Linked DNA regions of Desulfatitalea tepidiphila. The protein of the gene in region 2 interacts with the protein of the main gene of each other region in a pairwise test. Links are inferred from orthologs where the notes say so. Each region holds a gene or a part of one and is shown on either strand. Other genes may lie near its edges.

Region 1 (5,266 bases), on a different replicon or contig from region 2:
CCGTGGGCGTGGTGATCACGGCCAGGTCGATATGGCCCGGTACGTCCCCCACGCTCGGGTAGGCGGCGAGCCCGAGAATCTCCTTCTTACGGGGGTTGATCGGGTAGATGGGGCCCTGGTAACCGGTTTTCAGGGGCCGGTCGACCATGCGATGGCCCCATTTGCCGAAGGTGTCCGATGCGCCGATCACTGCGATGGATTTTGGGTTGAAGATGGCCTCGAGCGCATCCAGGGACGAGGGGTGCAAACGCGTATCCTCCTGTCTGGTTCAGTCAAACGATCCAGCGCGCGGTCAAGAGGCGTAGATCGAACATTTGCGAACGGCCATGGCGGCCTCCTGCAACGCCTCTGAAAATGTGGGGTGGCCATGGATGGTACGGGCTATATCCTCGGAGCTGGCTCCGAATTCCAGGGCCAGGACACACTCGGCGATCATGTCCGCGGCCCGGGGTCCGATGATATGTACGCCCAGGATGCGATCGGTCTTGGCGTGGGCGATGAGCTTGACGAAGCCGTCGGTCTCGCCCATGCAGCGCGCCCGGCCGGCGCCGGTGAACGGATAGCTGCCCACGCAGTGGGGGATGTCGCGCTCCTTGACCTGTTGCAGGGTCAATCCCACGCTGGCCACCTCGGGCCAGGTGTAGATCACCGACGGGATGGCGTCGTAGTTGACCTCACCGAAGCGGCCGGCCATGTTTTCCACCGCGGCGATGCCTTCGGCCGAGGCCTTGTGGGCCAGCATGGGGCCGGGAACCAGATCGCCGATGGCATAGACGCCCGGCACGCTGGTCTGATACCCCTCGTCCACCAGGATGTGGCCGCTGCGTTCGTCGGTCTTGATACCCAGCTCCGAGAGACCCAGGTCCTGGGTCAGCGGCCGGCGGCCCACCGCCACCAGAAGCCGGTCGAAGTCGAGGGTCTCGCGCTGGTCGTTTTTCTCCACGGTGACCTCCACCTTGCGACCGCTCGTCTTGGCCTCGACCACGCGGGTCTCCAGGCGCATTTCCAGTCCCTGCTTGCGCAGAATGCGGTCCAGGGTGCGGGCCACCTGGCCGTCGAGGCCGGTGCCGATCTTGGGCAGCATCTCGATGACGGTGACCTTGGCGCCCAGCCGCAGCCAGACCGATCCCAGTTCCAGCCCGATATAACCGCCGCCCACGATGCCCAGGTGACGGGGCACTTCGTCCAGGGTCAGTGCTTGGGTTGAATCGACGATGCGTTCCCCGTCGAACGCCAGTCCTGGCAGCTCGACGGGCGTGCTGCCGGTGGCGAGCAGGATGTTGCGGGCGGTCGCCTCCCGGGCCTTGCCCTTGTCGCCCTGTATGCTCACGCGTCCCGGCGCCGTCAACCGCGCGCGACCCTGGATGATTTCCACCTTGTTGCCCTCGAGCAGCTTGCGCACGCTGTCGGTCAGGTCGGCCACCACCTGGTCTTTGCGGGCCATCATGGCCTTCAGATCGAGGCTTACCTTTCCGGTCTTGATGCCGTGGACCGCCAACCCCTCTTTGGCCAGATGATAGTATTCGCTCGAATCGAGCAGGGCCTTGCTGGGAATGCAGCCTTCATTGAGGCAGACGCCGCCCAGTCGCGACCGCTTCTCGATGCAGGCCGTTTTGAGGCCCAGTTGGGCGGCGCGCACGGCCGCCACGTATCCGCCGGGGCCGGCGCCGATAATGATCAGGTCATAATCGCGGGTCTCTGCCATGGCTACACCTCCAGCAGGAGCCGTTCGGGATTTTCCACCAGCTCCTTGACGCGTTTGAGAAACGTGACCGCCCCGCGCCCGTCCACGATGCGGTGGTCGTAGCTCAGGGCGAGGTACATCATGGGCCGGATGACGATCTGCTCGTCGACCACCACCGGCCGCTTTTCGATGCGGTGCATGCCCAGGATGCCACTCTGGGGCATGTTGAGGATGGGGGTGCTGAGCAGCGAGCCGTAAACGCCGCCGTTGCTGATGGTAAACGTCCCGCCCTCCAGGTCGGCCAGTTCCAGACGATTCTCCTTGATCTTGGTCACATAGTTGACGATAGCCTTCTCGATCCCGGCGAAGCTCAAACGCTCGGCATGGCGGATCACCGGCACCACCAGGCCGCGCGGCGAACCCACGGCCACGCCGATGTGCTGGTAGTTGTGGTAGACGATGTCGCTGCCGTCCACGAAGCCGTTGACTTCGGGAATCTCCCGCAGGGCCGCCACGCAGGCCTTGACGAAAAAGGACATGAAGCCCAGTGAGATGTCGTGCTTCTCTTTGAAGGCATCCTTGTACTGCGTTCGCAGGACCATGGCGCGGCTCATGTCCACGTCGTTGAAGGTAGTGAGCATGGCCGTGTTCTGCTTGGCTTCGAGCAGCCGTTCTGCGATGCGCTTGCGGATGGGCGACATGGCCTTGCGCACCTCGGCCGGTTCGCCTTCCCGGCCCAGCTCATCCGGCGGCACACACTCTTCGGGTACGCCGGCGGGCGCCTGTTCCATGGCCAGAAGCACATCGCCCTTGGTGATGCGGCCGCCCGGGCCGGTGCCCTTGATCCTGGAGAGGTCGATGCCCTTCTCGGCGGCCAGTCGCCTCACGGCCGGGGCATACTCACCGGGTGCGGTCGCGGGTGCGGGGGCTTTCTTTTCGGGACTTGGCGCCTTCTTTTCGGCCGGCGCAGGCTTTTCCTCGGCTTTTTCCGGCTTGGCCGCCTCGCCCGCTTTATCCCGGCTCTCCTTCTCTTCGGGCGCCGCATCCGGCTTCTTTTCGGCCGCCGGTTTGGCGCCTCCGGTTTCTATGGTGGCCACCACGGTGCCCACGGCCACGGTCTCACCGGCCTGTACCTGTATCTTGAGGGTGCCGGACGCCTCGGCAGTGACTTCCAGGGTCACCTTGTCGGTTTCGATAACGAACAAGGGCTCGTCCTTTTCGACCACATCGCCGTCCTGTTTGAACCATTCGGTCAGAACGGCCTCCTGTACCGATTCTCCCACGCTGGGGATTTTCACCTCGATGGCCATTGGCTCTCCTTATCGGTCATGTCTCGATGTCGTTGATGCTTGAACGTACCCCTTATCCCGCACTCTTCGCGCCGGCGTCGTATGGCCCCACCGCCTCGTCGGAAAGGGCCGCCTGCTGCTTCTTGTAGAGATTGGGGAAACCGGTGGCCGGGCTGGAAGAGGCCTTGCGCCCCACATAGGTGAGGGCATGGCCGACCATTGCCTCGAGGCGGGACCGCACGAACTGCCAGCCGCCCATGTTCTCCGGTGCCTCCTGCACCCAGGTCCAGGACTCGGCCGACGGATAATTGGCCAGCACCGCTTTGAGCTGTGCTTCGGGAAACGGATAGTACTGCTCGAGGCGGATGATGGCGACTTTGCTCGTCTCCAATTCCTCCCTCCGCTGCAACAGCTGGTAGAAGATCTTGCCGCTGCAGAAGATCACCTTGCTCGCCTTCTCGGGGCGCACCGGATCGTCCAGCACGGCCTGGTAGCGCCCGCCGCTCAAGTCGGCAAGGGTGGAGACGGCCTGGGGATGGCGCAGCAGGCTCTTGGGGGTCATCAGCACCAGGGGCTTGCGGTAGGCGGCATGGACCTGGCGGCGCAGCAGGTGGAAATACTGGGCCGGGGTGGTCAGGTCGCACACCTGCAAGTTGTCGTCGGCGCAAAGTTGCAGGAAGCGCTCCAGCCTGGCGCTGGAATGCTCGGGGCCGAGCCCTTCCCAACCGTGGGGCAGGAGAAGGACGAGGCCGGACAGGCGGCGCCACTTCGTTTCACCGCTGGCGATGAACAGGTCGATGATCCCCTGGGCATTGTTGGAAAAATCGCCGAACTGGGCTTCCCACAGCACCAGCTTGTCCGGCGAAGCCAGCGAATAGCCGTAGTCGAACCCCATGACACCGACCTCGGAGAGCGGACTGTCGTGCACATCGAATCGGGCCGCCCGCTCTGAAAGGTGGTGAAGCGGCACATACGGCTCGCCGCTCTTGCGGTCGAAAAGCACACTGTGGCGCTGACTGAAGGTGCCGCGGCCGCTGTCCTGACCGCTCAGGCGGATGGCCGTCCGCTCTTCGAGCAGACTGGCAAAGGCCAGGGCTTCGGCATTGCCCCAATCGATGCCGCTTCCCTTTTCCACGGTTTCCCGGCGGCGGCGCAACAGCAGCTTGATCTTGGAATGGGGCGAAAAATCCTTGGGCAGGGTGTTGATCCGGCGGGCAAGATCGATCAGCGTCTCTTCCGATACGCCGGTGTCGACCGCTTCATGGGTGTATTGCCCCGTGTAGCCGTCCCACTCGCTGTAGAAACGTCCCTCGGGAAATGGACAGGCGCTGTTGCGCACTTCGTCGTAGGCGGCCTCCATGCGTTTGAGGACGTCTTCTTCCATCCGATCCACCACGCCGGCGGACAGCACCTCGGCTTCGATCAGCTGATCGGCATACAGCCGGTGCAGGGAGGGGCGCTCGCGGATGCGGTCATACATCAGGGGTTGGGTGAAGTAGGGCTCGTCGCCCTCGTTGTGGCCGAATCGGCGGTAGCAGACCACGTCGACCACCACATCCTTGCCGAAGGCATATCGATAGTCAACGGCCAGCCGGATCACCTGCACCAGGGCTTCCGGATTTTCACCGTGCACGTGGAAGATGGGGACCATGAGCATCTTGGCCAGATCGGTGGTGTAGCGGGTGGAACGGGCATTTTCCGGCAGGGTGGTATAGCCGATCTGGTTGTTGATCACCACGTGCACGGTGCCGCCGGTACGGTAGCCTCTGAGCTGACTCATGTTGAGCGTCTCGGCCACCACTCCCTGGCCGGCAAAGGCCGCATCACCGTGGATCAGCAGGGGCAGCACCTGCCGTTGCCCATTTTCGCCCCGCCGCTCCTGGCGGGCCCTGGCAATACCCAGCACCACGGGGTCCACCGCTTCCAGGTGGCTGGGGTTGTTGACCAGCAGCGCCTGGATGCGGCCGTCGGCCCCCAGGTCGATGTCGCCTAAGTAGCCGTTGTGGTACTTGACGTCGCCGGCCCCCACCAACTGGCTGCTGTCATAGCAATTTTCGAACTCGGCCAGGATCTCCTCCACCGGACGGCCCAGGATGTTGGCCTGTACATTGAGGCGGCCCCGGTGGGCCATGCCCAGCACCAGCTCCTCGGCACCCTGACCGACCGCCCGACGCAGCATCGCGTCGAGCATGGGGATGATGCCGTCCCCGCCTTCCAGGGAAAACCGGGTCACGGCCAGGTACCGCTTGTTTAGAAACGCTTCGAACATGGCCGCATCGGTCAGTTTTTCGAG
Region 2 (4,794 bases):
GGGCAGAGACGAAGGCTGACGCCAGTTCGAAGGAAGCGGAAGCTGAATCACCGACTCCCGATGATTCGGTGTACCGTCCGGCGGCAGAAAAGAAGCGCGATGAGAAACAAGGCAAATCGTCTGGCCTTGAGAAGGAACCGCCATCCCGAGAAGATCGCCCGCCGGCGCCCGCCGCTCCGTCTGTCCGACGTTTTGCCCGCGAGTTGGGAATCGACATCCACGAGGTGCATGGCACCGGACCGGGTGGAAGAATCACCGAGAGCGATGTAAAGGCCTTTGTCAAAGAAGGTCGGGAGGCTGCAGGGCAAACTGCCCTCCTGGGCGAAATTGCCGAAACGGCTTTACCGGACTTCGCCCGATGGGGCGATATCGAAACGGTCGAATTACCCGGGGTTCGCAAACTAACCGCCAAAAGCACGGCCCTGTCATGGCGCCTTGTGCCCCATGTGACGCAATTCGATAAGAGCGACATCACGGCATTGGAAACATTTCTCGGCAAAAACGGGCCAGGCCCTAGAGGAAAGGATGTCAAGCTCACCGTGACGGCGGTGTTGGCCAAGGTATGCGCCGCCGGTCTGTTGAAGTTTCCGCGTTTCAACGCGAGCATCGATATGGCCAACAATCTCATGATTTATAAAAAATATGCGCATATCGGCATCGCCGTGGATACCGAGCGAGGGCTACTGGTCCCGGTGATTCGCAATGCCGATAAAATGTCCATTCGTGAACTCGCCACTGCAATTGCCGATCTGGCCGAAAGATCACGAAACAAAAAGATCAAACCAGATGAGATGGAGGGCGGTACCTTTACCATTTCCAATCAGGGCGCTATCGGAGGCACCCAGTTCACACCCATCGTCATGTGGCCCCAGGCGGCCATTCTGGGTGTGAGCCGGAGCACGGTCGAACCCGTTTATATGGACGGCCAATTCCATCCTCGCACCATGTTGCCACTGGCACTCTCGTACGATCATCGAATTATCGATGGCGCCGATGCGGCCCGTTTTCTGAAATGGATTTGTGAATGCCTCGAACAACCGTTCAACCTTCATCTATAAATGCGGAGGGATTGACATGACAGATCACGCTACACAAGTGGTCGTTATCGGCGGCGGCCCAGGAGGTTATGCGGCAGCGTTTATGGCGGCGGATCTGGGGTTACAGGTCACGCTAATCGATCCGGGTGAGAATCCGGGCGGTGTTTGCCTTTACAGGGGCTGTATTCCCTCCAAAGCGCTTTTGCATGCGGCCAAGGTGATCCGCGAAGCGCGGGACGCCGAAAATTTTGGTTTGCATTTCAGCGGGCTGAAAATCGACCATGCCCGTCTTAAAGAGTGGAAAGAGTCGGTGGTCGCCAAAATGACCGGTGGCTTGGGGCAGTTGGCTAAACAGAAAAAGGTGCGTTACATCCAAGGCAAGGCGACCTTCAAGGATAGCCGGACACTGCATGTTGTAGCAGGTGAAGACAAAACACAAGATATGGTATTTGAACATGCCATCATCGCCACCGGTTCCCGACCCATTCGGCTGAAGCATCTCGACATCGATTCCGAGCATTTGTGGGATTCAACGGACGCGCTCGCTCTTCAAACCATCCCCAAACGACTGCTGGTCATCGGGGGCGGCTATATCGGCCTGGAACTTGGAACGGTTTACGCCGCACTGGGCTCAACAGTGCAGGTGGCCGAAATGACTCCAAGTCTGCTTCCAGGTGCGGACAAGGACCTTGTGCGGTTTGTGCGAAATGATCTGAAGGAGAAGTTCGAAGCCATCCATTTGGAAACCACGGTGACGCAGTTAAGAGACCAGAAAAATGGCATAAATGTGACCATGGAGGGACCGGAGTCCGATGGCAAACCGAAGCATTTCGACAAGGTGCTGATGGCAGTCGGACGCAAACCCAATTCCGGCGATCTGGGTCTTGAGAACACCAAGATCGAACTCGACGACAAGGGGTTTATCCGCGTGGATCTGCAGCGCCGCACAGCCGAGCCTCACATCTTTGCCATCGGCGACGTAGTCGGTGAGCCGATGCTGGCTCATAAAGCCAGCCACGAGGGCAGGATCGCAGCCGAGGTGATCGCACAGCATAAAGTGGCATTTGAGCCCGCCTGCATACCAGCCGTAGTGTTTACAGACCCTGAAATCGCATGGGTCGGCCTATCAGAAGCCGAAGCAAAGGATAAGGGCGTGAAATTCAAGGCCGTACGCTTTCCCTGGGCAGCCTCCGGACGCGCCTCGACATTGGGGCGGAACGATGGTTTGACCAAGCTGCTCGTCGATCCGGAAACCGAACGCATTCTTGGCGTGGCGATAGTGGGGCCCGGTGCCGGCGAACTGATCGCAGAGGGTTCCCTGGCCTTGGAAATGGCAGCCACCGTGGCTGACATGGGATTGACGATTCACCCCCATCCCACCCTATCGGAAACGCTCATGGAGGCGGCCGATGTGTTCCAGGGCACTTCGACGCACTATCATGCCCCCAGGCGAAAATAGCCTTAGAGCAACCGGTGCTCCCAAAATGCTTGAATGTTTGGCTGAACCGTTTCGACGTTAAAAATACCATATGAGGTATAGCAAAAATATAAAGACAACAACATATGGTATATCGTTCCTTTTCTGGAAAATAGATGCGGCGACGTTTTTCACTGACCGACCCTACCGGACACTTCGCCGGAAGGCGGGATGGTCACCACCGGCACCGGACTGTTTTTGACCACCTTTTCGGTAACGCTCCCAAATGTAAAATGGCCCTTTGCACCTGTGGTGCTCATGACCACGAGGTCGGCTCCTTCTTTTTCGATCAATTTAAGAATCTCTTGGGCCGGATCGCCTACTGCGACATGGCGAACGTAAAGCGGGCAGTTGGAAAGATAGTCGCTGCATATCGTTTGCAGACGTTCCTCCGCCTTTTTTTGCTCCCAGGATAGAATTTTCTCGATACGATCCGGCTCGAACTGACCATACCAATCTTTATGGTGGGCCACATCCTCGATGACATAGAGGACATGTACCTCGGCTCCATATTTTTCAGTCAAGGATCGTACATAAGACATCGCATACTGTGCGCTCCCCGAAAAATCGGTGGGCCATAATATTTTTCGAATAGGCATGGCTTGCCTCCATTTCTGTAGGTTGTTGTCCCACGGGTGTTCACGGATTTTAAGGTTATCAAAACACTTTTCACCAAATTATGAAGGATTCACGCCAAGTAAAGGGCCGGGTGGTGCTTTGGTGAGCATTTGAACCCAGTTGAGGTAGTGCGATTTTTCTTGACCCGAAACACCATAACAATCCATATTAGCTGAACAATTTTGCATGCGCGACTGACAATGCACTTACCGTCAATATGTATCGGGGCAAGACATATGAAAACATTCACGCTGGGTGACTTAGCCTCCCAAGTGGGCGGAGAGGTCCTGGGGGATACAAACATCAAAATTCATGCAACGGCAGGGTTGGCCCAGGCTGGCGAGGGCCAAATCAGTTTTCTTGCCAATCGAAAATATACCCCCCTGGTTAAATCGACCCAGGCATCCGCTGTCATCGTCAAAGAAAAAATGGCGTCTAATGCAGCCCTGCTGATTTGTCAGGACCCATACTATGCCTTTACCCGGATTGCGGTGTTGCTTCACGGTTATCGTCGTCATCCCTTCAGTGGGGTCAGTACCGGGGCGAGCATCGCACCCAGTGCCCTCATCGGCCAAGGTTCAGCCATTGCGAATCATGTCAATATCCTGGAAAACGTGCGCATCGGTAAAAATTGTACCCTATATCCAGGGGTATTCATTGGCCCTGAGAGTGTCGTCGGTGATGATTGCATCCTCTATCCCAATGTCGTGATTTACGATCAGTGCCAAGTTGGGAATCGGGTGATCATCCAGGCCAACTCAACAGTCGGTGAAGACGGTTTCGGGTTTGCCACCCACAAGGGGATTCATCATAAAATTCCTCACATAAGCCGCGTGATCATCGAGGATGACGTTGAACTGGGAGCCGGTTGCGGGATCGAAAGAGGCGCCATGGAGGATACGATCATCGGAAAGGGCTCCAAAATCGGCGATGCGGTGGTGATCGGCCATGGCACCAAGGTGGGGCCTCATTGCCTTTTGGTACCTCAGGTGGGCATCGCTGGCTCGACAACACTGGGACACCATTGTGTCGCCGCCGGTCAGGTGGGTATCGGCGGGCACCTGCACATCGGCAACGGCGTCATGATTGGAGGACAAGCGGGGGTCACTGAAGATGTCCCGGACGGTGTCACGCTCTGGGGTACCCCGGCCTTCGAGGCGAGTCAGGCCAAGAGATCCTATTTTCTGATTCGGCGGTTGCCCGAAATATGGAAAGAGTTAAAGCGCCTCAGGGAAAGAATTGCGGCTATAGACGGCAAAACAGGAAAATGAAACATGTGAAGTATGCACCGTTTCGGTAAGGCTTAGGTTCTGAACAATTTGAAGTCAGGTTGAGGTCATGTTGAAGTCAGGGCTTCCCATGCAATACATGATCGATCTTTCAGAAGATAAATCATATATTATTCTCAAATATTTCGGCGACATCACCTCCCAAGTCGCATTGGTCGCCACCGAAGAATCGCATGCGTTGGGAGGTAAATACGGCATCAGGCATTATCTGGTCGATGCGACCGAAGCGAAGAATTTCGAAAACCCCTTTAAGAATTACAACTTTGCATATCAAGACCTGGAGAGAGCAAACATTGATCGGTCGGCATGCGTGGCACTTCTCACGTCCCCGGAGGATACGTCGCATGACTTTATCGAAACTCTAATGGTGAAC

The links.
Region 1: the proteins of lpdA (region 2) and odhB interact in binary tests that used the Escherichia coli proteins (3 or more experiments, as listed by UniProt). The link is inferred for Desulfatitalea tepidiphila from one-to-one orthologs.

What each region holds. Positions count from the first base shown.
Region 1 is NZ_BCAG01000005.1:107,597-112,862, forward strand. The notes cover bases 852-3,676. They hold odhB (2-oxoglutarate dehydrogenase complex dihydrolipoyllysine-residue succinyltransferase), read right to left. Parts: upstream 2,995-3,676; coding sequence 1,708-2,994; downstream 852-1,707. Other genes in these bases: lpdA (dihydrolipoyl dehydrogenase), read right to left, coding at 852-1,705; DFT_RS18325 (2-oxoglutarate dehydrogenase E1 component), read right to left, coding at 3,047-3,676. Also shown: DFT_RS18310 (acetate--CoA ligase family protein), read right to left, coding at 1-247; more of lpdA, read right to left, coding at 293-851; more of DFT_RS18325, read right to left, coding at 3,677-5,266. UniProt on the Escherichia coli protein: E2 component of the 2-oxoglutarate dehydrogenase (OGDH) complex which catalyzes the second step in the conversion of 2-oxoglutarate to succinyl-CoA and CO(2).
Region 2 is NZ_BCAG01000003.1:1,381,351-1,386,144, forward strand. What follows is about bases 395-3,285. They hold lpdA (dihydrolipoyl dehydrogenase), read left to right. Parts: upstream 395-1,074; coding sequence 1,075-2,496; downstream 2,497-3,285. Other genes in these bases: DFT_RS10795 (2-oxo acid dehydrogenase subunit E2), read left to right, coding at 395-1,058; DFT_RS10805 (universal stress protein), read right to left, coding at 2,646-3,113. Also shown: more of DFT_RS10795, read left to right, coding at 1-394; lpxD (UDP-3-O-(3-hydroxymyristoyl)glucosamine N-acyltransferase), read left to right, coding at 3,369-4,403; DFT_RS10815 (hypothetical protein), read left to right, coding at 4,492-4,794. UniProt on the Escherichia coli protein: Lipoamide dehydrogenase is a component of the glycine cleavage system as well as of the alpha-ketoacid dehydrogenase complexes.